3 regions of the Bacillus sp. M13(2017) genome follow, and region 2 is predicted to be linked to each of the others. Evidence: predicted binding sites of a transcription regulator. Region 2 holds the regulator's gene; each other region holds the start of a gene.

Evidence for each region. The regulator Rex, encoded in region 2, represses fermentation and respiration genes when NADH is low (regulators of the CRP and FNR family bind a similar motif). The targets are predictions, from matches to a motif close to TTGTGAAATATTTCACAA.
Region 1: the regulator Rex is predicted to act here: its motif matches at 6,747-6,764, upstream of hcp (hydroxylamine reductase).
Region 3: the regulator Rex is predicted to act here: its motif matches at 1,601-1,618, upstream of CGQ22_RS00125 (L-lactate dehydrogenase).

The regions. Positions count from the first base shown of each region.
Region 1 covers NZ_KZ268504.1:269,589-279,758, reverse strand. Annotated here, with positions in the region: gene CGQ22_RS14860 (WD40/YVTN/BNR-like repeat-containing protein) at 1-616, opposite strand, end outside; gene CGQ22_RS14855 (GyrI-like domain-containing protein) at 790-1,269, opposite strand; gene CGQ22_RS14850 (helix-turn-helix transcriptional regulator) at 1,379-2,341, shown strand; gene CGQ22_RS14845 (ABC transporter permease) at 2,505-3,254, opposite strand; gene CGQ22_RS14840 (ABC transporter ATP-binding protein) at 3,255-4,016, opposite strand; gene CGQ22_RS14835 (DUF1048 domain-containing protein) at 4,172-4,513, opposite strand; gene CGQ22_RS14830 (PadR family transcriptional regulator) at 4,588-4,908, opposite strand; gene hcp (hydroxylamine reductase) at 5,397-6,683, opposite strand; partial or broken gene bla (subclass B1 metallo-beta-lactamase) at 7,425-7,931, opposite strand; gene CGQ22_RS14810 (DUF3784 domain-containing protein) at 8,082-8,372, shown strand; gene CGQ22_RS14805 (hypothetical protein) at 8,401-8,682, opposite strand; partial or broken gene CGQ22_RS14800 (serine hydrolase domain-containing protein) at 8,721-9,035, shown strand; gene CGQ22_RS14795 (hypothetical protein) at 9,072-9,320, opposite strand; gene CGQ22_RS14790 (flavin-containing monooxygenase) at 9,650-10,170, opposite strand, start outside.
Region 2 covers NZ_KZ268530.1:2,018-12,187, reverse strand. Annotated here, with positions in the region: gene CGQ22_RS30675 (NCS2 family permease) at 1-233, opposite strand, end outside; purine riboswitch at 363-464, opposite strand; gene guaA (glutamine-hydrolyzing GMP synthase) at 618-2,156, opposite strand; purine riboswitch at 2,321-2,422, opposite strand; gene groL (chaperonin GroEL) at 2,563-4,197, opposite strand; gene groES (co-chaperone GroES) at 4,236-4,520, opposite strand; gene CGQ22_RS30655 (CPBP family intramembrane glutamic endopeptidase) at 4,912-5,661, shown strand; gene CGQ22_RS30650 (YdiK family protein) at 5,658-5,849, shown strand; gene CGQ22_RS30645 (redox-sensing transcriptional repressor Rex) at 5,879-6,508, opposite strand; gene CGQ22_RS30640 (ABC-F family ATP-binding cassette domain-containing protein) at 6,696-8,621, shown strand; gene tsaD (tRNA (adenosine(37)-N6)-threonylcarbamoyltransferase complex transferase subunit TsaD) at 9,107-10,123, opposite strand; gene rimI (ribosomal protein S18-alanine N-acetyltransferase) at 10,123-10,170, opposite strand, start outside.
Region 3 covers NZ_KZ268500.1:1,305-11,474, forward strand. Annotated here, with positions in the region: tRNA gene CGQ22_RS00070 (tRNA-Ser) at 5-97, shown strand; tRNA gene CGQ22_RS00075 (tRNA-Met) at 125-201, shown strand; tRNA gene CGQ22_RS00080 (tRNA-Asp) at 205-280, shown strand; tRNA gene CGQ22_RS00085 (tRNA-Phe) at 293-368, shown strand; tRNA gene CGQ22_RS00090 (tRNA-Thr) at 383-458, shown strand; tRNA gene CGQ22_RS00095 (tRNA-Lys) at 469-544, shown strand; tRNA gene CGQ22_RS00100 (tRNA-Gly) at 558-628, shown strand; tRNA gene CGQ22_RS00105 (tRNA-Ile) at 639-715, shown strand; tRNA gene CGQ22_RS00110 (tRNA-Asn) at 723-797, shown strand; tRNA gene CGQ22_RS00115 (tRNA-Ser) at 805-895, shown strand; tRNA gene CGQ22_RS00120 (tRNA-Glu) at 901-972, shown strand; partial or broken gene CGQ22_RS31290 (IS4 family transposase) at 1,070-1,247, opposite strand; gene CGQ22_RS00125 (L-lactate dehydrogenase) at 1,734-2,678, shown strand; partial or broken gene CGQ22_RS31295 (S8 family serine peptidase) at 2,902-3,780, opposite strand; gene glgB (1,4-alpha-glucan branching protein GlgB) at 4,106-6,043, shown strand; gene glgC (glucose-1-phosphate adenylyltransferase) at 5,991-7,121, shown strand; gene glgD (glucose-1-phosphate adenylyltransferase subunit GlgD) at 7,140-8,174, shown strand; gene glgA (glycogen synthase GlgA) at 8,287-9,717, shown strand; gene glgP (glycogen phosphorylase) at 9,736-10,170, shown strand, end outside.

The DNA of each region.
Region 1 (10,170 bases), on a different contig from region 2:
TTATAGTAATATCTTCTGATTTCTTCTTATTATAAGAGATTAAATAAGTTTCTTCTTTCCCATCAACATTTTTCCCATAAACAAATGTATCAAACGCTGTGATTGTTCCATCTGAATGAAACGTAAGATCAAAATCAGTTGCCATATACAATTTCTTTGGCAAAGGATATTTTTTATTTATATCTTCAAAAATACCTTCTACTCCAGATTTATATATATTATTATGTTTAAGTTTAACTGACCTTTCATGTTTTAACTTTTCTATAAACCATGCCAATTTACCATTGTAATTTATTGCACTTTTATAAATCTGCATCCCATAAAATGATGTAATTGCAACAATAACGATAATAGAAATGGATCTCCATGCTATTGAATTTGTTAATTTTTTAGATTTATATTCTCTATTTTTTATCACCCGCATTGTAGTAAATGTAGTTATGGATATAAAAAGTACTATACATAATAACAAAATGTAAATATTATAATTCATTCTTCCGTACTTACAGTATAAGGCCAACTCATAACAAAAAATCCCGTATACAATTATTAGTATTGGATTTGTTACTAATGACAGAAGTATCCTTTTTGTATTTTCTCTAAATATAGAAACCACTCCTAATTATATGAATTACTGATATTAAGTATACTTTATTGTAAAGTAACAAAAAAGCTATTTAATCTTGTCGCAAAAAATACAATAGACATATGAATATTATATTCATGTTAAAAAGGCCAACAATCCAAGATTGTTAGCCTCTACTTCCCATATTCGTATCTTTTATCACTTTACTTCCTTACAACTGGAATCCACATTTCACCAAACACTAAGCCGTTTCTTTTCCCCATCTCAACCGTCGTATTTGGTCCACCAACATAAGCAAACTCATTTGCATCTGGTAAAGCTTGACCGAAGGCGATGCCAGTCAACTTATTACTTAACTCTTCAGCTGTTTTGTCTTCCCCTTTTACTACTAAGTATTCTCCCCTCGGAAACTGAATCACTCTAGATTCTTCTTCTATTTGTGCTTCTGTCATGACACCCGCATAATACATCATTTTGTTATTCACCGCTTCGCTCACAGAAAAAATGTATTCATTTGTCGCTAAAGCTTTTAAAGTGTCCAGCCTTCCATCTTCTTTAACAGCCGACCAAAAGTCTTCCTTTTCTTTATTTATTCCAGCAAAGTCTGTGTACTCACTCTTAATTTCAGTTCCAATACCTAACACAATAAAGCTATCTTTTTCTTCTATAGTATAATTTTTCATATACAAAACCTGCCTCTTTTTTTATTAATCAAACGATTTATCTTTTCATCTGATACGTTTATAATATCTTTAAACCATGTCAAAAAATGATACTGTTTAGGAGACCAAAATGAAAAAAGTTGAACGGATCAATACAATTATGCGATATATTAACAACCGCTCTCACTTTACAATTTCTGAAATCATACGAGAATTTAACATATCACGATCGACAGCTATTAGAGACATTAGAGAAATTGAAGCTATGGGAATGCCACTTGTCGCTGAAGTTGGGAGAACGGGTGGATATTTTGTTATGCATAATTCTATCCTGCCCGTTGTTCGCTTTACTGATAATGAAGTGAAAGCTCTTTTTATTGCCTTTATGGCTACGAGGAATCAACAACTTCCCTATCTAAAAAGTCGTCAATCTTTAGCTGAAAAACTACTAGGACTCATCTCAGAAACCCAGCAAGATGACCTCGTTCTTTTAAATCAACTCTTGCTGTTCCAAGGAACTAATCCTCATAATCCCGATCTACTTGAGCTTTCTGATCTCCCCCATCCTATGTTAGAAAAACTCATTCAAATCCTTCTTTTAGATAACCATTTATTGATTACTATCAAAGAAGATGAAGAAATCAAGTCTTATCCAATTTATCTATTGCACCTTTATCAAGAAAAAAGCCATTGGATCATTGAAGGGTTTGACTTAAAAGAAGAAAAGAAGATGATGTTTCCTGTCGATGATCTCATTAATATCGAACCATACACGACGAACAAAAGGCTAAATAAGAAAAAGATTTTAGAAAAACTAAGTAAGAAGGACGAAGCAATTAACCTTGTATTTGAACTTGGTCCGACAGCAATTGCCCAGTTCAAAAAATACCATCCTTTAAAAATTTCAATATCTTATACTAATCCTTACCAATCCACAGCCATTTTAAAAACTTTTATCAATGTTAACAATCCCGATGAAGTGACGGAAATAATAAATTGGCTGCTTTTTCTAGGGAAGGATATTAAAATCAAAGAAATACCCGATGAAGTATTAGCAGATTTACAAAAACGAGTGTGCTTATACATTCCATAAGCAGTGAGCCTCAAATATTAAGCTTTATCACTGGATAATTATCCTATTTTTAAATACCATTTCATTTACTACAATGAGAGCATGATAAATAATAAAAGCACGGAAAATCTCCCGTGCTTTTCTAAATATATATTATTCCTGAAGGTTTCGTTTATCTCGTTTCTTACCCTAACTGACGTTTAAATGCTTTACTGGCGAAAAAGTAAGAGATGACCATTATACCTACGCACCAAGCGAGTGCAATCCAAATATCGTTACCCACAGTTCCTTCATATAAAAGAGCACGAATCGCATTCACGATTGAAGTTACAGGCTGATTCTCTGCAAACGCACGAACAATTTTTGGCATCGTTTCGGTAGGCACAAAGGCCGAACTAATAAATGGAAGAAAAACTAGCGGGTACGAGTAAGCAGTCGCCCCTTCCATAGACTTCGCTTTCAATCCTGGAATGATAGCTAGCCATGTTAGCGCCAGCGTAAACATCCCAAGTATTCCAGCTACCGCGAGCCACTCTAGAATATTAGCACTGGAACGGAAACCCATTAATAATGCAACAAGAATAACCACCACGATAGTAAGTACATTAGCAACAAGAGAGGTTAAAACATGAGCCCACAATATCGATGAACGCTTAATAGGCATCGTAATGAAACGTGCCATCAGCCCACTCTTTACATCCGTAAATAGTCGCACAGAAGTGTAAGCTACACCGGATGCGATAGCCATTAGCAAAATTCCCGGCAATAAATAATTGACGTAGTTATCTGTTCCTGTCTTTATAGCCCCGCCAAATACGTAAACAAATAATAGCATCATCATAATCGGCGTAATCGCTACTGTAATAATTGTATCCGGGCTGCGCATAATGTTACGCATTAAACGACCTAATAATACACCTGTTTTACTTTTCATTTACATCTCCTCCTTTTTGCCAATGATCGCAAGGAATATTTCTTCCAATGTCGGTTGCTTCTCGATATACTCCACTTTTGCCGGTGGGAACATCTCTTTCAGTTCAGTAAGAGTACCTGTCGTAATAATTTTTCCGCCATGCAAAATAGCGATACGGTCTGCTAGTTGTTCGGCTTCTTCCAAGTACTGGGTCGTAAGCAAGATCGTTGTGCCGCTACCGGCAAGTTCCTTGACTGTATCCCACACTTCGATTCGCGCTTCAGGATCAAGTCCAGTCGTTGGTTCGTCAAGAAAAATAACTGCTGGCGCCCCGATCAAACTCATCGCGATATCAAGCCGGCGCTTCATCCCGCCTGAATACTGATCTGCCCTTTGGTTTGCCGCATCAGTCAGGCTAAATCTTTCAAGCAAATTGTCAGCGACTTGAACGGGATTGGAAACACCACGTAACTTAGCGATCATTATCAAGTTTTCTTTCCCCGTCAACATGCCGTCTAAAGCTGCAAACTGTCCTGTCAAACTGATACTTTGACGAACTTGATCTGGTTGGCGCTGTACATCAAATCCACAAATGCTTACCTCACCGCCATCTTGCTTCATTAGCGTCGAAAGGATGTTGACCGTTGTTGTCTTTCCCGCTCCATTTGAGCCTAGCAGTGCGAAAATTTCGCCACGCTGTACATCAAAATCCACTCCCTTTAACACTTCTTTGTCTTTAAAAAATTTTTTTAATCCTTTTACAGAAATCGCTGCATTGCTCATGCTTTTTCCCCCTTACAAAAATAAATTACCTATACCCTCTATTTAGTACCACTGATATTCTGTAACACTTAGTACTGAGTTAAAAATATAACTGAATAGCGATGGCGGTAGTTCACATTTATGACCAGCTAATCAGTCGGTATTTCGTATTGCATTTATTTTTTTCTCAATTTCTTCATAATACTTTCATTCAAATCTTCACGATATTTGGAGACATACGTTTTAGCGTTTGCCACTAGTTCGTCAGCAAAAGATGCCACATCTTCCCCAGTAATATCTAGCACTTGTCTACCTTCCGCTGCACCGGCTTCAAACAAATCGATTAATTCGTACTGAATGTGCAGCATATCCATCCCGTTTCCGGTCGAAAAATTCCACATATAGTTTTGAATTTTCTTAAACACAAACTGATAGTCCTCTGGCAGTGCTGCAACACGTGCCATCATCATTCTGTACTCTTTTTTATCACCGATTAATTTTTTGAATATTTCCAACATGTTATTTTCCTCCTTTTTATAAAGCAGAACAAGAAACTCTCCAAATATGAGCCGAAACATTTTATATTATGAGGCTAGTTTGACTTCAAGACGTTAATTTTTGACGATACAAAATCCCATTTTCTCCAAAATAATTCAAGCTCCTGACGACCAGCTTCATTTAATGAATAAAACTTACGAGGCGGCCCCATATCTGATGGTTTCTTTTCAATATTCACAAGCTTTTTCTTCTCTAGTCGTACGAGAATGGTATACACCGTTCCTTCCACGACTTCGGTAAACCCAAGATCATTCAAGTGGCGAGTAATCTCATAACCATACGTTTCACGGCGGCTAATGATTTCCAACACACACCCTTCCAGTGAACCTTTCAACATTTCAGTTAAATTTTCCATGTTCTGATCCTCCTTTACCCCCTATTCTGTCTGACTTATATTCAGTATTACAGAGTACTAAGGCGAATTTTTCACTGAACAGTTTTTGTGAATACGAACTATTCAGTATCACTTATTACATCTACATTGTATGACTAAGTAGCGATAGATGTCAACTGATTTTCAAATTTTTTCTAAAATCCGCTATTACCTATTGTCTGCTGAAAATATTTTGAGAAACAACACTACTCAGTATTGCTTATTACAAGTACATTGTATGACTGAGTAGCGATGAATGTCAACTCGATTTTTATATTTTTTTCTAAAATCAACTATTACCTATTCGATACAGTCTGTTTTCTTTTTTTAAATTTCCCCATACCTATCCCACTAAGAAAAGAAAATACCCCAAAATAAAAATTCTACATTTTTGTTTTGGGGCGCTATACTATACCAAAGTTAATGAATATGGCTAGCTCTTCTTATTTAATAAGACAGATCATTTTTTGTTACGATAACATCATAGCCATATCTTCTGCTGCATTTGTAATTAGTTTTAAACCAAATGTTTCTTGTAATACATCAAGCACGCCAGCTGAAATAAATTCAGGAGCCTTTGGACCGATGCGAATATCTTGAATCCCAAGACTAAATAGCCCTAGTAAAATGGCAACCGCTTTTTGTTCAAACCATGATAGGACAATACTTACTGGCAATTCATTCACTTCACATTGAAAAGCATCAGCTAAAGCAGCCGCTATTTTCACTGTAGAAATTGAATTATTGCACTGTCCTAAATCAATGTAACGCGGAATTTCCGTACCAGGTACAACACCGTAATCCACATCATTAAAGCGGAATTTCCCGCAAGAAGTTGTTAAAATAACCGTTTCTGGCGGAAGTGACGTTGCTAATTCACGATAATATTCTCCGCCTTTTCCCGGTGCATCACAACCGGCGATAACAAAGAAACGCTTTATTTTCCCTTTTTTTACTGCGTCAATAATTTCTGGAGCTAATGATAATACTGTATTATGATGAAACCCTGTCACTAACTGTTCATCCGACTCCATATGTACTTCTGGAAGTTCTAGCGTTTTTTGAATTAACGTTGTAAAATCATCATTTTCAATTTTTTGTACACCTTCTAAACCTGCAATGTCATATGAAAAGAATCGATCAGAGTACGAGCCTTTAATTGGCATAACACAGTTCGTTGTAGCTAATATGGCACCAGTAAATTTTTCAAAAAGGCGTCTTTGATCATACCATGCCTTACCGATGTTTCCTTTTAAATGTTTATATTTTTTCAGCTGCGGGTATCCGTGTGCTGGTAGCATTTCAGAATGCGTATAAATATTAATGTCTTTTCCTTCTGTTTGCTTTAATAGTTCTTCTAATGCAAATAAATTATGGCCCGTAACTACAATTGCTTTACCTTCTACACGATTTTGTGTAATTTGTACAGGTTCTGGCACACCAAAATGATTCGTATGTGCCTCATCCAATAACTCCATCACCCGTAAAGCTGATTTCCCAACTTTCATAGCCATATCAATATGCTCTTGTTCGTTAAAATTAGAATTTGTTAATGTCATATATAAAGCTTCTTGTGTTGTGGCATCTACAAATGCATCCGTATACCCTAGCTGAGCAGCATGTGTGCGATAAGCTGCAATTCCTTTTAGCCCAAACACAATCGTATCTTGTAAACTCGCAATCGTTTCATTCTTACCACAAACACCCATCACTTTACATCCGCCTGTTGGCGTTTGTTCACATTGATAACAAAACATATCATCCCACCCTCTCCCAATCATTCATTACACCTTAAGCATAATACCCATTGAAAAAAAGTGATGTGATATCAATCACAATAATATATAAAGATTTGTGACAGTTCATATTGTTGACATAATATTTTTATTGACACTAAAAAATGTACATTAGTGTGCACACATCTTTCGATACTTTTAAATAGCTAAATAATTAATTTGGAGAAATATATACAACGAAAATTTTTTGAATCCTTATACAAATAGTTGCAATTCATCACATATGAAAATAGACATACAAAAACGCCATCCTTTTCTATCATTCAATAGAAAGAATAGCGTATTTTTTATTTTAAGAAACTATCATTTTTTATTAAAGCCTTTATTGTAAAGCTTTTTATTTACAATACATTTACACTATCTTAACATTACTTACATTATTTATATGATATATTTATATAGAAACTACTTAAGAAATTTCATATACATTTTATCTTTATGATCTCTTATCTAATCAATAAAAAGATCATGTTATATTTTTATAACAGGGGTGAATTAGAATGACTGAAACTTTAAAAACACTTATAATGCTTGATGCTACTTACGTTGTTATTGCAATTATGACAGTACTAGTATTTGTATACTTGGAATTAAAATCTCAGTAATATATGCTGACGTAATCGACAGATTCAGCATTTAAATATAGTTAGAAGAAAGAAAGGAGAAAATTATTTCTCCTTTCTTTTGTATTTCTACAATTTCTTATTTTAATAAATCCAATGTATGTAAAAGTAATCCCTTGTCTCCTACTTCTCCATGACCAGGTACTACCGAATTTATATTTCCATATCGCTTCAGCACATTCTCAATCGATGTAGACCATTCATTTACATACGCATCCGCAACATTTCCTAAATCTTTAGCTTCCGCAGATTTTACTAAACAGCCTCCAGCTAAAATTTGATATTGTGGCAACCAAACAACAATATTATCTTCTGTATGTCCTTTCCCCGGATAGAACGTTTCTACTTTTGTATTGCCAAACTTCAAACTCGTAATTATTTGTAAATCTCCAAGCGGCTCTTCATATCCACTGTTCTTTGCTAATTCTGCAGTTAATGCTGTACTATGCGCTTTAATACCTCTTTCTTTCAACGTTTTTATTCCGCCAATTCGATCAGCGTGCGCATGTGTAATAATGAAATCCGTTACGCGCTTCTGAAATTTCTTTTCTACCATTTCTATTAGTTCCTTCGTTAATTTGTCGTCTCAATCTGAAACTCCACAATATTCATACTTAATCTCCCCTCATTACAAATACTCCATTTTTCTATTACATTTAAAATCAAAATTGTATTTTGTTAAATTATAACATTCAGACTATAATTTATTTATAGCCCATTAACGGAGGTGTTTGCAATGACTCTCTTCGCTTCACCATCATTATTCATAGTAGCAATCATTTCATTTGCACTAGCTTATTTCATCGGAGTAAAACAATACACTTGCCTCTTATCAGGATTCAACGAACGCCGCGTGCTTGATAAAGTGACACTATCAAAAATAGTAGGTCTTTATAATTTAATTGCTGGTGTCATTGCGACAATCGGTAGTGTCTTCACTACTCCTAATGCCAAAATCTTATTTCCTATCATTATAATTGGACACGTTATAATCGCGGCTTATGTAAATACACGCATGGTGCAGTGAAAAAGATCACCCAAATGGGTGATCTTTTTTATAATTTATCAACATATTGCTTCGCTTCTAGTAAGGAAAAACCAAAAGCTTCTCTTACTCTCTTAACTGCTGTAATTTTTTTGCCTTCTTCTACAAGCTGGCGTAGTTCTTTATTAATTTCAGGTTCTCTTTCTACAATTCCCAATTCTTTCGTAATTAATTGTAATCTATCTTCAATTCTCTTTAAACGCGCATCATTTTTCTTTTCAATTGTAGTTAATTTTTCAGCGATATAAATGAAACCAAAGGCTACTATCGGTATAACCATCCAGAATTTCATGAATGTTCCCCCTTACTAACTTTCATTTGTTTTATTTCACTGACTTATCAGCTTTAGTCATTGAAATCATTCATTCCTTACAAGGAAAGGGCAAACTAAAACTTTCTCAAAAATTAGTACTAGACATGATTTCTCCTCAAGGTTGCTCAAAATGGACTGGATTAGGTGTTTTTCTAGATGATTCTAATGAAGAATTACAGATTTATTCACTCGGATGGGGCGTCGGATTTCAATGTATGATGGTTTGTTATCCATACTGCGGGAATGGCGCTGTTATTATGACCAATTCCGATTTAGGTGTTCATCAAATGGAAGGGATCATTGGTGAGGTTGTAAAAACGTTATCCTTATAATGAAAATAAAGAAGCTGTTCCTTCCAGCTTCTTTATCTATATAACATTTTTCGCAACAATTTTTATATGTTCTGGTGCGATAATTTCCGTTATACTTTCCTGGAAATCTTCATGTAACATTTCTTCCAAATGTTCTAACTGCACTTCAACATGAGTGCATTCTAAATTATGTATATTTAATAGTGCATAATGATCTTTTTTCTTAATTACTAAATATTGATTTTCCTCTGTCACAAGTACAGAACCTAATCGGACTCCTAGTAAGCGTTGATCATCAAACTTCATAATTACTTCTCCTTCCCTTATATAAACGAAACTACAATGAAAATAATTACATTTATGGAAAAACACACTTATTTAGACTATATCATAATTTACTAAAATATAAATATCATTTTTCCTTTTAATAAAGTGAAACTTTAATCAGTGGAGGCCTTACTGTCCGTTAATGTGGGATGAAAATCCCTATTTTTTCATATATTTCGATACAAAAAACTTTCTCAACATAAAATTTGAATTTTCAGTTTTTAATTCTATGAAAATCTATTATAATAAAGTTAATAAATGTTTGACCTCTCCTAATTCATGTACATATGGATGATCAGTAGTTATTGCTACTGATCTATTTTTTTGATTTCAGAAAGTACATACGCTGCATCCTTTCCTACACCACAAATAAGTGCGGAACCCCTTTGAGATTGCCATGGTAAACCGATATAATACAATCCTTTTACTGGACTGATTCCCTTTATATGATTAGGAAATCCTTTCTCATTCACTGCCTGTTCAATTTCAATCCAATTATAATTTTGTACAAAACCAGTTGACCATATAACGCTTTCTGCACTATAAGTATCACCATTCTGAAACATAATGTTATTTCCTGATGCACTTACTACTTTTTCTTGCAGTTTGATTGCTCCATTACGAATAAGTTTCTTACCTTCAAAACCGAAAATAGGGTCCTTTCTCTTCTGAAACCATCTTCCCCTCTTTGTATTTATTTCAGCGTACAATAAACCCACTTTTTCTAGCAGATTAAAAATACTTTTTCCAAAAAGTTGTAACGGTAAAAACGTTAAAGGATGACTAATAGACACCGTAACTTCATGCGTTTTTGCAAGTTCTACTGCTA
Region 2 (10,170 bases):
TTCGCGAAAATACCCATAATTAACGAACCGATCGCTGCCGCTAATGCCGTAGCAACGAATACTGCACCTGGATCCATCCCTGTACCTGCTGGTAACCCTTTAACATTTCCAAGCGACAGCGTAGCAGGATTGACAAATAGTACGTAAGCCATAGATAGAAATGTCGTTAACCCTGCTATGAACTCAGTCTTATAATTCGTACCGAGCTCATCAAACTGAAAATAGCGTTTCATCTTACGTTTCCCCCGTTATATGATTACTCGCCGCATTTCTCCTAGCCCTCTTTTATCCCGAGAAATAAAAAAGGCTTCCATTGCATTTATACATGGAAGCGTTCTATAAACAAAGACAAGTTTCCCCTCATCTTTATACAAACGCCTCGTAGTCAAGCCATTTACGGTAGCTAGGTAGAAACTTTCGGGCCATATCCCCGATATTATACGACGGCTATAATATTCACTTTTCGTTTGAATTACATAATCATATTAACTCGACGAAGTAGTTTTGTCAATTTAAAAACGAACATTTTTATAAAATTTCATAGTTTCGTTCGTATTAATACCAAAATAAAAAAGATCCATCTATGCATAAGCAATAGATGGACCTTTTTATAAATACTATTCCCACTCAATCGTTGCTGGTGGCTTACTCGTTACATCATACACGATACGGTTAACGTGTTTTACTTCGTTTACGATACGTACAGAGATTTTCTCTAATACGTCCCAAGGGATACGTGCCCAGTCAGCTGTCATACCGTCGATAGATGTTACCGCACGGATACCTACTGTGTAATCGTAAGTACGCTCGTCACCCATAACACCTACGCTACGCATACCAGGAAGCGCAGTGAAGTATTGCCAGATTTCACGGTCTAAGCCCGCTTTAATAATTTCTTCACGTAAAATCGCATCAGATTCACGAACGATTTCTAATTTCTCTTCTGTGATTTCACCTAATACACGAATACCAAGACCCGGTCCTGGGAATGGTTGACGCCATACGATTTCATCAGGAATTCCTAGTTCAGACCCTAATACACGTACTTCGTCTTTAAATAACGTGTTTAAAGGCTCGATTAATTTGAACTGCATGTCTTCTGGAAGTCCACCAACGTTATGGTGAGATTTAATTGTTTGTGCAGTTGCTGTACCACTCTCAACGATATCTGTGTAAAGTGTACCTTGCGCTAAGAAGTCCATACCTTGTAATTTAGACGCTTCATCATCAAATACGTAAATGAATTCGTTACCGATGATTTTACGTTTTTGTTCTGGATCTTCTACACCTTTTAACTTGTCCATAAAGCGGTCTTTTGCATCCACTTTAATAACGTTCATATGGAAGCCTTCGCTAAATGTTTTCATAACGCCTTCCGCTTCGCCTTTACGAAGTAAACCGTGATCAACGAAAATACATGTTAATTGGTCACCAATTGCTTTATGAATTAACACTGCTACAACAGAAGAGTCTACACCGCCGCTAAGTGCGCATAGTACTTTTTTGTCTCCAACCGTTTCACGGATTTTCTCTAATTCTACTTCGATAAAGTTCTCCATGTTCCATCCTTCAGAACAACCACAAGCACCGAATACGAAGTTTTTAATTAAATCGTTACCGTGCTCAGAGTGACGTACTTCTGGGTGGAATTGTACACCGTATAAGTTTTTGTCTTCATTGCTCATACCAGCAATTGGGCAAGATTCACTTGTTGCGTCTACTACGAATCCTTCAGGTAAACCAGTTACTAAGTCACCATGGCTCATCCATACAACTTGCTCTTCTGGAAGGTTCGCATATAATTTTGATTCGTTCTCTACTTTAAGAACAGCTTTTCCGTACTCGCGGTGATTTGCACGCTCTACTTTACCACCGAAGTGTTGCGTCATAAGCTGCATACCGTAACAAATACCGAAGATTGGTAAACCTAGTTCAAAGATTTTTTCATCACAATGTAATGCACCTTCACCGTATACACTATTTGGTCCACCAGAGAAAATAATCCCTTTTGGATTCATTGCTTTAATTTCTTCTGCAGTAATTGTATGTGGATGAAGTTCACTGTATACACCGAACTCACGAATTCGACGTGCTATTAACTGATTGTATTGACTTCCAAAATCTAAAACGATAATTGTATCGTGTTGTTTCTTCAAAATAATCACCCCAACGTTAGTTCTCGTATATAAATATTTTCACCAATTTGGCGAAAAGCATTACCAATATAATAAAAAAAGCCAGTCCTCCGCCTCTAGTCTCATAACAAAGAAAAGGCAGGGGTCTGGCTTTATAAAGAAAGATAGTCTCCGCTCTTTATAAATATAAGACACACTGCCTTCATAGTCAGGTTGTTTACGGTAACCCGGTAGAGACTCTCAAACCATATCATTGAGGATATATGAAGGATCGTTTTATATTATCTTCCTAGATTCTAACAATGAAGTATCAATATGGTCAAGAGAGAAAGCGACAAAATTCTACAGAAATTCATTTCCTTTTTTAAAAAACATAAAAAAACATCCATTTCTATATAGAAATGGATGTTTTTTAGGGCAAACGGAATTACATCATTCCGCCCATACCGCCCATGCCCATGCCGCCCATGTCAGGCATTGCTGGTGCATTTGGTTCTGGCTTGTCAGCTACTACAGCTTCAGTTGTTAAGAACATAGCTGCAACAGATGCTGCGTTTTGAAGTGCAGAGCGAGTTACTTTAGCTGGATCTACGATACCAGACTCAAGCATGTTAACCCATTCGCCAGTAGCTGCGTTGAAACCAACGCCTACTTTTTCGCCTTTTAGACGCTCTACAACTACAGATCCTTCTAGACCAGCGTTGATTGCGATTTGGCGAACTGGCTCTTCTAGTGCGCGAAGTACAATGTTGATACCTGTTGCTTCGTCGCCTTCAGCTACGATAGAAGCTACTTTTGTGTATACGTTCATAAGTGAAGTACCACCACCTGCAACGATACCTTCTTCTACTGCTGCACGAGTTGAGTTAAGTGCATCTTCAATGCGAAGTTTGCGTTCTTTCAACTCAGTTTCAGTTGCTGCACCTACTTTAATTACCGCTACGCCACCTGCAAGTTTTGCAAGACGCTCTTGTAATTTTTCACGATCGAATTCAGAAGTTGTTTCTTCTAATTGCGCACGGATTTGACCGATGCGAGCTTCGATTTGTTCTGTGCTTCCTACACCTTCAACTACAGTTGTATTTTCTTTCGTTACAACAACTTTACCAGCGCGTCCTAAAGATTCAACTGTAGCAGATTTTAAGTCACGGCCTAATTCTTCAGTGATTACTTCGCCACCTGTTAAGATTGCGATATCTTCTAGCATTGCTTTACGACGGTCACCAAATCCAGGAGCTTTAACAGCTACTACGTTGAATGTACCACGAAGTTTGTTCACTACTAATGTAGCTAAAGCTTCGCCTTCTACATCTTCAGCAATGATAAGAAGTGGTTTACCTTGTTGTACCACTTGCTCTAATACTGGTAAGATTTCTTGAATGTTAGAAATCTTTTTGTCAGTGATTAAGATGTATGGGTTATCAAGAACTGCTTCCATTTTGTCAGAATCAGTAATCATGTAAGGAGATGCATATCCACGATCAAATTGCATACCTTCTACTACGTCTAATTCTGTTGTGAATCCTTTAGACTCTTCTAAAGTAATAACGCCGTCGTTACCAACGCGCTCCATTGCTTCAGCGATTAATTGACCTACTTCTTCGTCAGCTGCAGAAATAGCAGCTACTTGTGCGATAGAAGATTTGCCTTCGATTGGTTTAGAAATCGTTTTTAATTCTTCAATTGCAGCAGTAACAGCTTTTTCGATACCTTTACGAAGACCCATTGGGTTCGCACCAGCTGTTACGTTTTTAAGACCTTCACGAATCATAGCTTGCGCTAATACAGTTGCAGTTGTTGTTCCGTCACCAGCTACATCGTTTGTTTTGCTAGCAACTTCTGCTACTAACTTCGCACCCATGTTTTCGAATGCATCTTCTAATTCGATTTCTTTTGCGATTGTTACACCATCATTTGTAATAAGTGGTGAACCAAATTTTTTCTCAAGTACAACGTTACGACCTTTTGGTCCAAGTGTTACTTTTACTGCGTTTGCAAGAGTGTCGACACCGCGAAGCATCGAACGACGTGCTTCTTCACTAAATTTAATATCTTTTGCCATAATAATTGACCCCCTTGGATTTTTTAAGATTTATATAATTAACCGATAACTGCTAAAATGTCACTTTCACGTAAAATCAAGTAGTCTGTACCTTCATATTTCACTTCAGTACCTGCATATTTTGAGAAGATGATAAGATCACCTGCTGCTACCTCTAAAGCAACACGCTCACCATTCTCAAGCACTCGACCAGTACCTACTGCAACAACTTTACCCTCTTGTGGTTTTTCTTTTGCAGTATCTGGTAATACAATACCACTTGCTGTTTTTTCTTCTGCTTGAACAAGCTCAATTACAACGCGATCACCTAATGGCTTTAGCATGAACAATAACCTCCTCATTTTGTTATGTAAATTTCTTTTATTAGCACTCAAGTCATCCGAGTGCTAACACACTTATAATAATAAATAATCTCAATTTCTTTTGCAAGTAAAAAAATCATAATTTTTTCGCAAATTACTATATAAACTTTCTATATAGAATACCGCCTTTACTATATGAATCGTTGTTTCCCCTACTCGTATGTTACAATATGAAAGACACCCTAAGTTGTTTTCGCTAAACGTACAACTTTTTCCTGTCTCCTACTTTAATTTCAAATAAAGATTTACAAAAAAATCATAATTCGAATGAAAGTTTATATCGTAGATAACATATTTACATGTTATCCTACCTTATCTCATACACTAGAGTTAGAAAGGATGGTTAAACCATTTGAAGAAACAATACTGGTGGATTATCGTTACATACATTTTAATGCAGTTATCTGGCGTTGTTGGATTACCACTTCTCCTAAAAACAGGACTCTATGATAATAGAGGATTTACCATTGAGGAAAAAGGACAAATCATAATGGGACACTGGGCAATTATTAGCTTCTTTGTTGCATTATGTATCATACTTTGGTTACTTAGAACAGATATTCGTGACAGGCATTTAGATGCAATGCGCTCTTCTGTCCCAGCTACTATTGGATGGATTTTCATCGGGTTCTTCTTAGCTTTCTTTTCACAAATAGTTGCCGGTATGATCGAGATGCAGCTACTAGGAATTAAGCAAGGTTCAGAAAATACAATGAAACTGATGGAAATTGCAAGAACGACACCTTGGTTCCTTATTGTCGTATCTATAATCGGACCTATCTTAGAAGAAATCGTATTTAGAAAAATTTTATTTGGTGCACTTTATAAGAAGTTTAACTTCTTTATTGCAGCTATCATTAGTTCGCTTGTATTCGCAGCAATTCATTTTGATTTTACTCACTTATTGGTATACACTGCTATGGGGCTCGTATTCGCCTTCTTATATGTGAAGACGAAACGTATTATCGTTCCGATTGCAGCTCATGTTGCGATGAATACATTAGTTGCTATTGGGCAAATTTTTATGAGCAATGAGCAAATTCAAGAAATGATTAAAGAAGCTGAAAAAATGCAAGGCTTTATCGGAGGATTTTTTGTATGAGAAACTCACCATTGTTCATGGCTGCACTATACTTCCTTCTTGGATGTATCTTTACACGCTTGGCCATTACGAACGTGACAGATACAATCTGGAATATGTGGACAATACTATTTGCAGTTATGGCAACAATTGATTTTAATTTGGCACTTCGCCTTATATTAGTTAAATTCACAAAGAAGAAACAATAATAAAACGCAGAGGTCGCTTCCTCTGCGTTTTATTGTGGATAGTTTTTCAAAAAGTAAACTAATGTTTGTAACTCTACAGCTAAGTCAATATGATGAATTCTAATATTCTCTGATACGTTTAATCGCGCTGGTGTGAAATTCAAAATACCGTGCACGCTCGTTTCAGCTAATCTATCTGCTACAGCTTGTGCTACTGTGGCTGGTACTGTTAATATTGCCACTTGTATATCATTTGATAATCTCTCTTCTAATTCATCTAAATGATATACAGGAATGCCCCCGATTTCTGTTCCAACTTTCTCTTCACTAACATCAAATGCCATTTCAATTTTTGTATTATTGTTTTTCGTGAAATTATAATGTAAGAAAGCGGTCCCTAAATTACCTACTCCAATAAGTGCTACACGTGTTATATCATCTTGATCAAGTGTTTCGCGGAAAAATGATAATAAATAATTTACGTTATATCCATATCCCTTTTTCCCTAACGCTCCAAAATACGAAAAATCTCTTCGTATTGTTGCGGAATCTACTTTTACTGCCTCACTCAATTCGGCCGATGAAACACGCTGCTTACCAGAAAGAGATAAGTTTTGGATAAATCGATAGTATAGAGGCAATCTTTTAGCAGTGGCTTGTGGAATCTTTTGCTGATCCATATGACCTCTCCTCTCTTCCTATCATTATTCATATACTTTAATCAAATACAGAAGTTTAGCACTCATTAAATTCCTTGTATAATAAAGAGAAGAAGTATTCTCTCTTTATTTTAAACTATACACTATTTTTAGTATGATTGAGAAATATAAACATGGCAAAGTTAAGAAATTATTTGAGGTGAAAACATTGATTTTATTACAAGTAAACGCGCTTTCGAAATTATACGGTGCAGAAACAATTCTGGCAAACATAAAATTGGAAGTACAAACAAAAGATCGTATCGCATTAGTTGGAAGGAATGGAGCAGGAAAATCTACATTATTAAAAATAATCGCTGGTGAATTATCTCATGATGGTGGCGAAATTATAAAACCAAAAGATGTCTCAATCGGATATTTAGCTCAAAATACTGGACTAGAAACGTCTTTAACAATTTGGGATGAAATGCTAACCGTCTTTACCCACTTACAGCAAATGGAGACAAAACTTCGAAGGCTTGAGCAAGAAATGGGAAAAGAAGAAAACTTTTCAAACGAAGCTACATATGAAAGATTGTTAGCTGAGTATGACCAATTGCAACTCAATTATAAAGATCAAGGTGGATATCAATATGAAGCGGATATTCGCTCCATTTTAAGCGGCCTTGGCTTCCCAGTTGAAACGCACCAGACGACGATTTCTACTTTAAGCGGCGGGCAAAAAACAAGATTAGCTCTCGGGAAATTATTATTAACAAAACCAGACTTACTTATTTTGGATGAGCCTACAAACCATTTAGACATCGAAACATTAACGTGGCTTGAGCAATATTTACAAGGTTATCCTGGCGCAATATTAATCGTTTCACATGACCGTTATTTCTTAGACAAACTCGTTACACAAGTATATGAAATTTCGAATAAAGAAAGCAGACGATTTGTTGGTAACTACAGTAAATATTTAGACTTAAAATCAGCATTATATGAGCAAGAAATGAAACGTTACGAAAAACAACAAGATGAAATCGCAAAACTTGAGGACTTCGTTCAAAAGAATATAGCTCGCGCTTCTACAACGAAACGGGCTCAAAGTCGCCGTAAACAACTAGACAGAATGGAATTATTAACAAGACCATTAGGGGATTCTAAGTCAGCATCATTCCACTTCGATATTGAAAAGCAAAGTGGAAATGATGTTTTACAAGTAAATGATGCAACCATCGGCTATGATGAGAACCCTATAATTGAACATGTAACTATGCGCTTAACTCGCGGAGATAGTGTTGCTTTAGTTGGTCCAAATGGAATTGGGAAATCCACATTATTAAAGTCTATTGTGAATAAGTTACCACTATTAAATGGTGATGTTTCTTTCGGATCAAATGTATCTGTTGGTTATTATGATCAAGAACAAGCAAACTTAACATCTTCTAAACGGGTTTTAAATGAACTATGGGATGAATATCCACTGCAACCTGAAAAAGAAATCCGTACTATACTCGGGAATTTTTTATTCACAGGAGATGATGTACTGAAACCAGTATCTTCCCTTAGTGGTGGACAAAAAGCTCGATTAGCTCTTGCAAAACTTATGATGCAAAAATCAAATTTATTAATTCTAGATGAGCCTACGAACCACCTTGATTTAAATAGTAAAGAAATTTTGGAGAATGCTTTAATTGATTACCCAGGGACTCTTCTATTCGTCTCACATGACCGCTACTTTATTAACCGTGTAACAACGACTGTGGTTGAGTTATCAACAGAAGGTGCACAGGAATATTTAGGGGATTACGATTACTACGTTGAAAAGAAAAATGAAATGATTGAACGTGCAGAACTTGAACAGCAAGAAAGTGACATTCCTGTTCAAAAGGTGGTTGCACAAGAGAAATTAAATTATTTAGAAGAAAAAGAGCGTAAAAAACTAGAGCGTCAACGCACTAGAAAAATTGAAGAGCTAGAACAAAGTATATTAGAATTAGAAGAAGAAATTGCTACGTTAGAAGATCAACTTTGCTTACCAGAAATATATGCAGATTATGAAAAAGCTAGTGAAATTACAACTAAAAAGCAAACGCTACAAGAACAACTTGAAACTTGTATGGCAGAATGGGAAGAGCTGCATGTATAAGCATATTTAAATAAAGAAGATGTCTCATAAGTCAGGATTTTTGACTATGCGACATCTTCTTTTCTTTTAATACAGAAACAATTTTTTGAGTATATCAATCGTAACTTAGAATATACTAACGATTTTTCAAATATATCTATCGTAACCCTATATATATTAACAATTTGAAACGAAATATCGATTTAACGACAAAGATTGACAATATTAGCATCTTCTATAATGGGGTGATGTTTCAAAATGTTTTTCGGGGATATCTTCTTGCCTTTTATTTCCCGAAAAAGAACAAATTCAAAGGTCTGACATCATCCTATTTATCCACAAGTTTATACACATATCCACCTTTATAAAATAAACCTTAAAATAACTTTTCCACATTATCCACAATCAACAAAAAAGTTATCAACATTTTATATACACAATAAAACCCATATTATCAACAGACAATATGGGTTTTATCCACAACCTGTGGTTAATTATGTGCATAACTATGCTTCAATATCTAATCCTGGATTTGCATTTAAGGCTAATGTTGCACGCTTACCTTGTTCATAAGCAATTGTCCCTGCCGCTGCAATCATCGCTGCATTATCTGTGCATAAAGATAGCGGCGGAATAATTAATTCAATGTTTTCTTTTTGTGCAAATTCCTCTTCTAATCGCGCACGAAGTCCTTTATTAGCAGCTACTCCACCAGCAAGAAGTAATTGCTTTACATTATAAGCTTCTGCTGCACGAGCTGCTTTCGTTACAAGTACATCTATTACACTTTCTTGGAAACTTGCCGCTAAATCTTCTGGCGCAATTTCTATACCGCGTTGTTTTGCATTATGCACAGTGTTGATAACTGCTGATTTCAATCCACTAAAGCTAAAATCATATGAATCCGGTTCTAGCCATGCACGAGGCAAATCAATTGTCGGTTCTCCTTCATGTGCAAGGCGATCAATATGAGGACCACCTGGATATGGCATAGATAACGTACGAGCTACTTTATCATATGCTTCTCCAGCTGCATCGTCTCGTGTTTCACCAATTACTTCAAATGAACCATGTTCTTTCATATAAACAAGTTCTGTATGCCCACCAGATACAACAAGTGATAATAACGGGAATTGAACTTCTTTTACTAAACGGTTCGCATAAATATGACCAGCAATATGATGAACACCGACTAACGGAATATCATGTGCAAACGCTACTGCCTTCGCTGCATTTACTCCAATTAGAAGTGCTCCTACTAAACCAGGACCTTCTGTTACAGCAATTGCATCAATATCATCAAATGTGATGTTTGCTTCCTTTAAAGCTTCTTCTAACACAACTGTAATTTCTTCTACATGATGACGGGATGCAATCTCTGGTACAACGCCGCCAAAACGTTTATGACTTTCAATTTGTGATGCAACGACATTCGCAATAATTTCCGTTCCATTTTTAACAACTGCTACTGCTGTTTCATCACAACTTGTTTCAATACCAAGTATAATCGTATTTTTTTCCATTATATATTCACCCACATTACGAGACCATCTTCCTGATTGTCTGCATA
Region 3 (10,170 bases), on a different contig from region 2:
TCTCGGAGGTATACCCAAGTTCGGCTGAAGGGATCGGTCTTGAAAACCGACAGGCGGCGAGAGTCGCGCGGGGGTTCGAATCCCTCTACCTCCTCCATTTTTTCTAAAGTAAATATTTTATCATCGCGGGGTGGAGCAGCACGGTAGCTCGTCGGGCTCATAACCCGAAGGTCGCAGGTTCAAATCCTGTCCCCGCAACCAAATGGTCCCGTGGTGTAGTGGTTAACATGCCTGCCTGTCACGCAGGAGATCGCCGGTTCGACCCCGGTCGGGACCGCCATTTTTACATAAAGGCTCGGTAGCTCAGTCGGTAGAGCAGAGGACTGAAAATCCTCGTGTCGGCGGTTCGATTCCGTCCCGAGCCACCATTTTGAAGTCGCAAGCCGACTTAGCTCAATTGGTAGAGCAACTGACTTGTAATCAGTAGGTTGGGGGTTCAAGTCCTCTAGTCGGCACCACTTTCAAAATGAGCCATTAGCTCAGTTGGTAGAGCATCTGACTTTTAATCAGAGGGTCGAAGGTTCGAGTCCTTCATGGCTCACCATTTACAATTTAATGCGGGTGTAGTTTAGTGGTAAAACAAGAGCCTTCCAAGCTCTGGTCGAGAGTTCGATTCTCTTCACCCGCTTTTCAATTATGGGCCTATAGCTCAGCTGGTTAGAGCGCACGCCTGATAAGCGTGAGGTCGATGGTTCGAGTCCATTTAGGCCCACCATAATTGTTCCGCAGTAGCTCAGTGGTAGAGCTATCGGCTGTTAACCGATCGGTCGTAGGTTCGAGTCCTACCTGCGGAGCCATATTTATAGAGAAGTACCCAAGTGGCTCAAGGGGCTCCCCTGCTAAGGGAGTAGATCGCGAACGCGGTGCGAGGGTTCGAATCCCTTCTTCTCTGCCAGAACTGGCCCGTTGGTCAAGTGGTTAAGACACCGCCCTTTCACGGCGGTAACACGGGTTCGAATCCCGTACGGGTCATACTAAAAGAGATAGCATAATCTGCTATCTCTTTTTTGTTGTGTAAAAGTGGACTTTGGATACTCTGCTTTTTTAGGCAATAGAAGAAATATGAAGTATGGGCTGTTGCAGTTGGGTATATAGAGCCGTAAATACAATCATGTTGTTTATTTGGGCCTGTATGAATATGAAGGAACTATCTATCTAACAAATGGTACCTCAAGTTGAACTTTTACCCCAGCTGTATGGCTGTAGCCTCCTACACTTGGAGAAACCGATGAAAATACATCCGGGAGCTACTGTGGAAAATAAATAATATATAGAAGAAGCTGCTTTCTCTCAATAGGTGTGACCTACTGAAGACAGCTTTTTTATGTTGTCATTATTGTCGAGTTTTGTCGGTAAGCCGATATATTGCAAAAATCGCTGATATAATTTGAGTTACGGTCGATAAATTTTAATAATCGCTGATATATTTGGAGTTACGGTCCATATATTCTAAAAATCGCCGATATAATTTCACTTACCGACAAAAACCACAAGAAAATCCCTTTCACAATCTAAAGAAAACGCCTCCATTGAAATGGATTCCACACCTATTCCAATAACTTTACATCATATGTGAAAAAGTTCACAAATAGGTCATAATTTGTGAAGTAATTCACAATAATACGTGCTACAATATGAATGTAAAGAAGTTAAACAACATTAAATTAGTATTTTAATTAATTACTTAAACAATCATAAAAAATAGATGTGAACAATAGAGAGGGGAAATTACCATGAAAAAAGGTATCAATCGTGTAGTATTAGTAGGAACAGGAGCTGTAGGTTGTAGTTATGCTTACTCAATGATCAACCAAGGTGTAGCTGAAGAATTCGTATTAGTAGATGTTAATGAAGCAAAAGCAGAAGGGGAAGCAATGGACTTAAGCCATGCGGTACCATTCTCTCCATCACCAACAAAAGTTTGGAGCGGTAGCTATGCAGATTGTAAAGATGCAGATTTAGTAGTTATCACTGCTGGATTACCACAAAAGCCAGGTGAAACTCGTTTAGACCTAGTTGAGAAAAATACAAAGATCTTTAAACAAATCGTTCGCGGTATTATGGATAGCGGATTCGATGGAATCTTCTTAATCGCAACTAACCCAGTTGATATTTTAACTTACGTAACTTGGAAAGAATCTGGTCTACCAAAAGAGCGCGTAATTGGTTCTGGTACTACTTTAGACTCTGCTCGTTTCCGTTACATGTTAGGTGACTACTTAAATGTAGATCCACGTAACGTTCATGCTTACATCGTTGGTGAACACGGTGACACTGAACTTCCAGTATGGAGCCATGCTACTATCGGTGTACAAAAACTAGAAACAATTTTAGCTAATAACGAACAGTACAAACAAGAAGACTTAGATAAAATCTTTGAAAATGTACGTGATGCAGCTTACCATATCATCGAGCGTAAAGGTGCAACTTACTACGGAATCGGTATGTCACTACTTCGTGTAACTAAAGCAATCTTAAACAACGAGAACAGCGTATTAACTGTATCTGCATACCTTGAAGGTCAATACGATGAGAAAGATGCTTATGTAGGTGTTCCAGCTGTAATTAACCGTGAAGGTGTACGTGAAATCGTAGAGCTTGAGTTAAATGAAGAAGAAAAAGCGAAATTCGCTCATTCTGTAAAAGTATTAAAAGAAACAATGGCACCAGTACTATAATAATTACTAAATAATTCAGAGGTGGGAAACTGCTTCTTACCTCTGAACTTATATAATTTAATATAAATTCCTTTTCCGGTTTCCCTTGTATATCCCCAATATACCCCTTTTGCTGGATAAGGGTCGTTTATAGAAAAAGAGCACTCTACTTTACGTAGAGTGCTCTTTATTATTCCGCTATTTGCCGGGCAGTAAAACCTCGACTGATTAAAGTTTCACTTTATTATTTTTTAGGCATTAATCCTAATTTCTTTAAAATATCTGTCAGTGTACCGCTTTTGGATTTTTCAGCAGCTGTTTGTGATTTAGATGCATCTAGCTCTTTTTTCAAGAAGTTCTTTTCAACGAAGCGAATATCTTTTTCATCGACAATCCCATCTTTATTAAGGTCTCCGTCTTTTACAGTTAGTCCTTTTTTACCATAGTTGCTAGCGATAATTTCAGCATCTTTAATATCGATTACTTTATCAGCATTTACATCGCCGGCAAGGTTTTCGTCAGGTCTTGCATAATAATATTGGCCAAGCAGCTTACCGTCTTTTTCAGTACCAAGTTTCGTTGTTAGGCGGCTTGTTAAATGTCCTGGCACCTCTACATATAAGTTATAGTCGCGTTTATTAACTGGAAGTCCATTTAGTTTGAAGTATCCGTATTTATCTAGTGAGCCTTCAAACTTATGACGATAAGAATCAGTCGCATATACTTTTACGCCAAGCTTTGTATAATCGAACTTTTCATCTAAATAGCCACGTTCATTTAAGAATGCACCAGGTTTAATATTTCCTTCTACTAGTGAATTTAAGGACATAACTGAGAATGTTTGATCTTGAAGTACACGCATTCTATTTGGTTCTGATTCACCTTGTTTCCAGTAAACAAAAATTGGTGACTCTAATTGAGCGTTTGCTTCATAAAATTCATCATTTTCTACTTTGAAAGTTACATCAATGAACGGGAAATCACCATCTAATCCAGCAAAGTTTTTGTCATCGATAGCACCGCCAACTGTAACAGAACCTGCCTCTAGTTTCGGTTCATTTACTTTTGCGGTTACCCCTTTGTCGGAAAGTAGCTTTTCAAAAGCAGGATTAAATTTCGCATTTCAATAACATTGTGACAAAAAATATTGAGAAACATTTTTTATGACAGATTATTTTATTTTGATTTTGAGTGGAAAATAGCATGAAAAATAGGATAAACATAATAAAATAAAGGTTGAGAAAAATAATTGGTAAAAATATAGAAGAATAATAAAGCGTTTTCAATGAATATTCGTCAAAATTCGATATTTTACACGGAAATGTGAAGAAAAACTAACATTTTTAAGAAAAAAACGAATGTTTTTTATAAATTAACAAGGATATTGCAGTTTTTCACAGAAATAGTTAAAGTATAAAAAATTCTGTCATCTAAGTGAGGTGAGCATATTGAGTGTAATAAATTGTGAAGAAGTGAAACGAGATGAGTTTCATACAGAAAAGTACTATGAAAGTTATAACATCTTTGGCGCACATGTTGTGACGGAAGATGAGATTCAAGGGGTACGATTTACAGTGTGGGCTCCTCATGCGAAAGCAATGAGTGTTGTTGGAGATTTTAATAAGTGGGATTATGAGCAACATAAGATGCTACAAGTGACAGAAGAAGGCATTTGGTCCTTATTTATACCGCATATTGAAGAAGGAGAAATATATAAATATGCGATTGAAACGTTGGCTGGTGACGTCATTTTAAAGGCAGATCCGTATGCTATATATGCAGAAGTAAGACCGAATACGGCATCTGTAGTTTTTGATATAAAAGGATATGAATGGAATGATAAAAACTGGAATCGTAAGAAAAAGAAAAAACCGATTTATAAAGAAGCGATGACAGTTTATGAATTACATTTCGGTTCTTGGAAAAAGAAAGAAGATGGAACACTATATTCTTACAGGGAAATGGCAGAAGAACTCATTCCGTATGTGGTGGAACATCAATTTACACATATTGAAATTATGCCGCTTGTTGAGCATCCATATGATCGTTCTTGGGGATATCAAGGAACGGGATATTATGCAGCGACGAGTAGATTTGGTACACCGCATGATTTAATGTATTTTGTCGACGAATGTCATAAATATGGAATCGGTGTCATTTTAGATTGGGTACCGGGGCATTTTTGTAAAGATGCTCACGGTTTATATTTGTTTGATGGCACACCGACCTATGAATATAAAGATAAAGATGTACAAGAAAATCTAGTATGGGGAACTGTCAATTTTGATTTAGGAAAGAGAGAGGTACGTAATTTCTTAATTTCAAATGCGTTATTTTGGATGAGATATTTCCATATTGATGGTTTCAGAGTAGATGCAGTTGCGAACATGTTGTACTGGAATAAAGAAGGACAAGAGCAAAGTAATGAGTACGCTGTGTCATTTTTACGGGAGTTAAATGAAGCGGTGTTTGCAGAAGATGAAGATTTTCTTATGACGGCAGAAGATTCAACAGCTTGGCCACTTGTAACAGCTCCAACGTATGAAGGTGGGCTTGGATTCAATTATAAATGGAATATGGGCTGGATGAATGACGTGCTGAAATATATGGAGTGTGCGCCAGAGTACAGAAAATATATTCATGAGAAAATGACGTTCTCTTTACTATATGCTTACTCTGAAAACTTCATATTACCCCTTTCTCATGATGAAGTCGTTCATGGGAAAAAGTCGTTATTAAATAAAATGCCAGGTGATTACTGGGATAAGTTTGCTCAGCTTCGTTTATTATATGGATATTTCTTTACTCACCCAGGAAAGAAATTACTTTTCATGGGAGGAGAATTCGGGCAGTTTGATGAGTGGAAAGACCTTGAAGATTTAGATTGGAATTTACATGATTTTGAAATGCATCGTTATATGCATGATTACTTTAAAGAGCTCATAGCATTGTATAAGCGCTCAAAACCACTTTGGCAGCTTGATCATTCGCCTGAAGGTTTTCAGTGGATTGATGCTAATAATAACGAGCAAAGTATTTTCTCGTTTATCCGCCAAGGAGATAAACAAGAAGATGCGTTAGTTATCGTATGTAATTTTACGAAAGCTACATATGAAAACTATAAAGTAGGTGTACCAGATTTCGAGTATTATAACGAGATTTTAAATAGTGATGCTGAGCAATATGGCGGGTCAGGGCAAGTAAATAAGAAACGTCTGAAAGCAATTCAAGAACCGTATCATAATCAAGCAGCACATGTAGAAATTACAATTCCACCATTTGGCGTATCCATATTACGACCAGTGAAGACGAGAAAGGGGAGCAAAAAACAAGATGGCTCAAAAACAAAAGTGCGTAGCAATGTTACTAGCAGGGGGAAAAGGTAGTCGATTAAGTGCATTAACAAAAAATTTAGCCAAGCCAGCTGTTCCATTTGGTGGTAAATATCGCATTATCGATTTTACGCTAAGTAACTGTGCGAATTCTGGTATTGAAACGGTTGGGATTTTAACGCAATATCAACCACTTGAACTTCATAATTATATCGGAATCGGCAATGCGTGGGATTTAGACCGAGTAAGCGGTGGAGTCACAGTGTTACCTCCTTATGCGGAGTCTTCAGGTGTGAAGTGGTACACAGGTACGGCAAGTGCCATTTATCAAAACTTAAACTATTTAAGTCAGTACGAACCAGAGTACGTTCTTATTTTATCGGGCGACCATATTTATAAAATGGATTACAGTAAAATGCTAGATTATCATATTGAGAAGGAAGCGGATGTTTCCATTTCTGTTATTGAAGTACCTTGGGATGAGGCGAGTCGTTTCGGTATTATGAATACGAACGAAGAGATGGAGATTGTTGAATTTGAAGAGAAACCGCAATTTCCAAGAAGTAATCTTGCATCAATGGGAATTTACATTTTTAACTGGGCAATTTTGAAAGAGTATTTAGAGATGGATGCAAGAAATCCTGAATCTAGTAATGATTTCGGAAAAGATGTACTTCCGCTTTTATTAGATGAAGGGAAGAAGTTGATGGCGTATCCGTTTGAAGGATATTGGAAAGATGTTGGAACGGTTAAGAGCTTATGGGAAGCGAATATGGATTTACTGCGCGATGAAACATCACTGAATTTAAACGATCGTAATTGGCGTATTTATTCTGTAAATCCAAATGAGCCACCTCAATATATTGCAGAGCAGGCAAAAGTAGAAGAATCACTTATTAACGAAGGATGCGTCATTGAAGGGGACGTGAAGCATTCTGTATTATTCCAAGGGGTGACGGTAGAAGAAGGTAGTATGGTTATTGATTCTGTCGTTATGCCAGGAGCAAAGATTGGAAAAAATGTTGTGATTGAAAGAGCAATTGTTGGATCGGAAATGGTTATTGAAGATGGAACAATTATTCGTCCGGAAAAAAATGTTGACGATGTAGTACTCATTGCTGAAGGGAAATAGAAAAGGGGGATGAAATGAATGGGAGAAAAAATGTTAGGAATTATTAATGCAACGGGAAGTTTTCCTTCCTTAAAGAAAGTAACAGGGCATCGTTCACTAGCGGCGTTACCGTTTGGGGGCCGTTATCGACTCATTGATTTCATGCTTTCAAATATGGTGAATTCTAATATTCATAGTGTAGCGGTTTTTACAAGTCATAAAAACCGCTCGTTAATGGACCATGTTGGTTCAGGAAAGCAGTGGGATTTAGATAGAAAAAGAGACGGACTGTTTTTATTCCCACCAAATTGCCAATGTGACCAAGATGAATTTGGATCTTTTGCACATTTTAGAAGACATATTGATTATTTTCTAAGAGCTAGAGAAGAATACGTCGTTATTACGAATAGCCATCTCGTAACAGCATTGAATTTCCAGGCGGTGTTAGAGCGACATATACATACGGCAGCTGATATTACGGAAGTTTGCCATGAAGGGGTTTCGCTTCAAACATACGTGTTAAAGAAAAAATTATTGTTAGATTTATTTGAGTCATATAAAGATTTGGAGCAATATAGCTTATTCGATGTGGTGAGAGAAAAGCGCGGAAAATCACTGCATATTGCTACTTATGAGCATACAGGATATGTAGCGATTATTGATTCGATTGAAAGTTACTATAAACATAGCTTAGAAATTTTGCAACCTGCTATTTGGAAGCAAGTATTTAAGAAAGAAGCACCGATCTTTACGAAAGTAAAAGATGAACCACCAACTCGTTACTTAAAAGGTGCAGCCGTGAAAAATACAATGATTGCAAACGGCAGTATTATTGAAGGCGAAGTAGAAAATAGTGTTATCTCCCGTTCTGTTAAAATTGGAAAAGGTTCCATTGTTCGTAACAGTATTATTATGCAAAAGAGCCAAATTGGAGATAACTGTATAATAGACGGTGTTATTATTGATAAAGACGTGAAAATTGGTGACGGTGTTGTACTAAAAGGAAACGCTGATGAGCCATACGTTGTAGAAAAAGGAAGCGTTCAAAACAGTACGATTAATAGTTATTCTTAAAAGAATCAGTGGGGGTCTTCCTCCACTGATTAAAGTTTTAATTCAAATGAAAACTCGAAGGGAGGAAGCTGCAAGGGAAGTAGTATAAGCTTTTCGTGCAGTGGGACAACAAGTGAATATTTTATTTGCAGTATCAGAATGTGTACCATTTGTTAAATCGGGAGGCTTAGCTGATGTAGCAGGTGCGCTCCCAAAAGAGCTAAAAAAATTAGGGGTGGACGTTCGCATTATACTCCCGAATTATAGTCTTATTCCGCCAAAGTTAAGGGATGGATGTACGTTACATAAAGTAATTAACGTCCCGCTCGGGTGGAGAAATCAATATTGTGGAATTTTAAAAGGTGAGCAAGACGGAATTACGTATTACTTAATAGATAATGAATATTATTTTAAGAGAGATTCTCTGTATGGTCATTATGATGACGGAGAGCGTTTTTCTTATTTCTCAAAAGCGGTGTTAGAGTGTATTCCGCACCTTGATTTTGAAGTGGATGTTCTTCATAGCCACGATTGGCATACGGCTATGGTTAATTTCTTACTTCGTGAAAAGTATCAAGATAACCCGTTATATGAGCGTATTAAAACGGTATATACGATTCATAACTTGCAGTTCCAAGGTGTATTTCCTCCTGAAGTGATGTACGACTTGTTAGAGCTTGGTGATGAATATTTTCATAGTGAGCAGCTAGAGTTTTATGGAAACGTAAACTTTATGAAAGGCGGTATTATCGCTTCGGATCAAATTACAGCGGTGAGCCCGACGTATAAGGAAGAAATTCAATATGAATTTTTTGGTGAGAAGTTAGATGGATTACTGCGAAAATATAATGATAAGCTTAGCGGCATTGTAAATGGTATTGATACGAGCGTATATAATCCAGAAACAGATTCGTATATTAAGGCTCAGTATGATGCAGATTCATTATATGAAAAGAGTGAAAATAAACGCGCCTTGCAGCGTTATTTTGGTTTGCCAGAAAAAGAGGATACACCAATTATTTCAATGGTAACGAGATTAACGAAGCAAAAGGGGCTTGATTTAGTACGTACTGTATTCCGTGAAATAATGGAGGAAGATGTACAATGTATTATTTTAGGATCAGGTGATTCGGAATATGAGCAATTCTTTGAGTGGATGGCATATGAGTATCCGGAGAAGGTAAAAGTTTATATCGGATTTAATGAAGAATTAGCTCACCAAGTGTATGCGGGAAGCGATTTGTTTTTAATGCCATCACTGTTTGAACCGTGTGGACTTGGACAACTTATCGCATTAGCGTACGGTACGATTCCAATTGTAAGAGAAACAGGTGGATTAAACGATACGGTACATTCTTATGATGAAGAAACAGGCGAAGGAAATGGTTTCAGTTTCATGAACTTTAATGCACATGACATGCTGCATACGATTCAGCGTGCGATTGAATTCTATCACGATAAACCAGTGTGGGAGCAGCTTGTAAAACAAGCGATGACTGAAGATTATAGCTGGGAGCAATCGGCTCTTGCTTATAAGGAATTGTATAAAAGTCTCATGGAATAACATGTAGGTGGTGAAAAAATGTTTACTCATGTTGAAAGTTTTAAATCAACTTTTCTAGAAAAGTTAGAGACGATGTATGGTAAAAGTTTTAAAGATTCTACAACTCGTGATCAATATAATACGCTCGGCCATATGGTACGTGAGTATATGAATAGTCAATGGATTGCAACGAACGAGAGTTATCGATCCGGAGAGCAAAAGCAAATGTATTACTTGTCTATTGAGTTTTTGCTTGGACGTTTGCTTGGAAGTAACATCTTGAATTTAGGTATTCGAGATGTATGCGAGCAGGGGTTATCTGAACTAGGGATTTCGTTACAAGAGTTAGAAGAAGTGGAAGCAGATGCAGGCCTTGGTAATGGTGGGCTTGGACGCTTAGCAGCCTGTTTTCTCGATTCACTTGCCTCTTTAAACTTGCCAGGACACGGCTGTGGAATTCGTTATAAACATGGT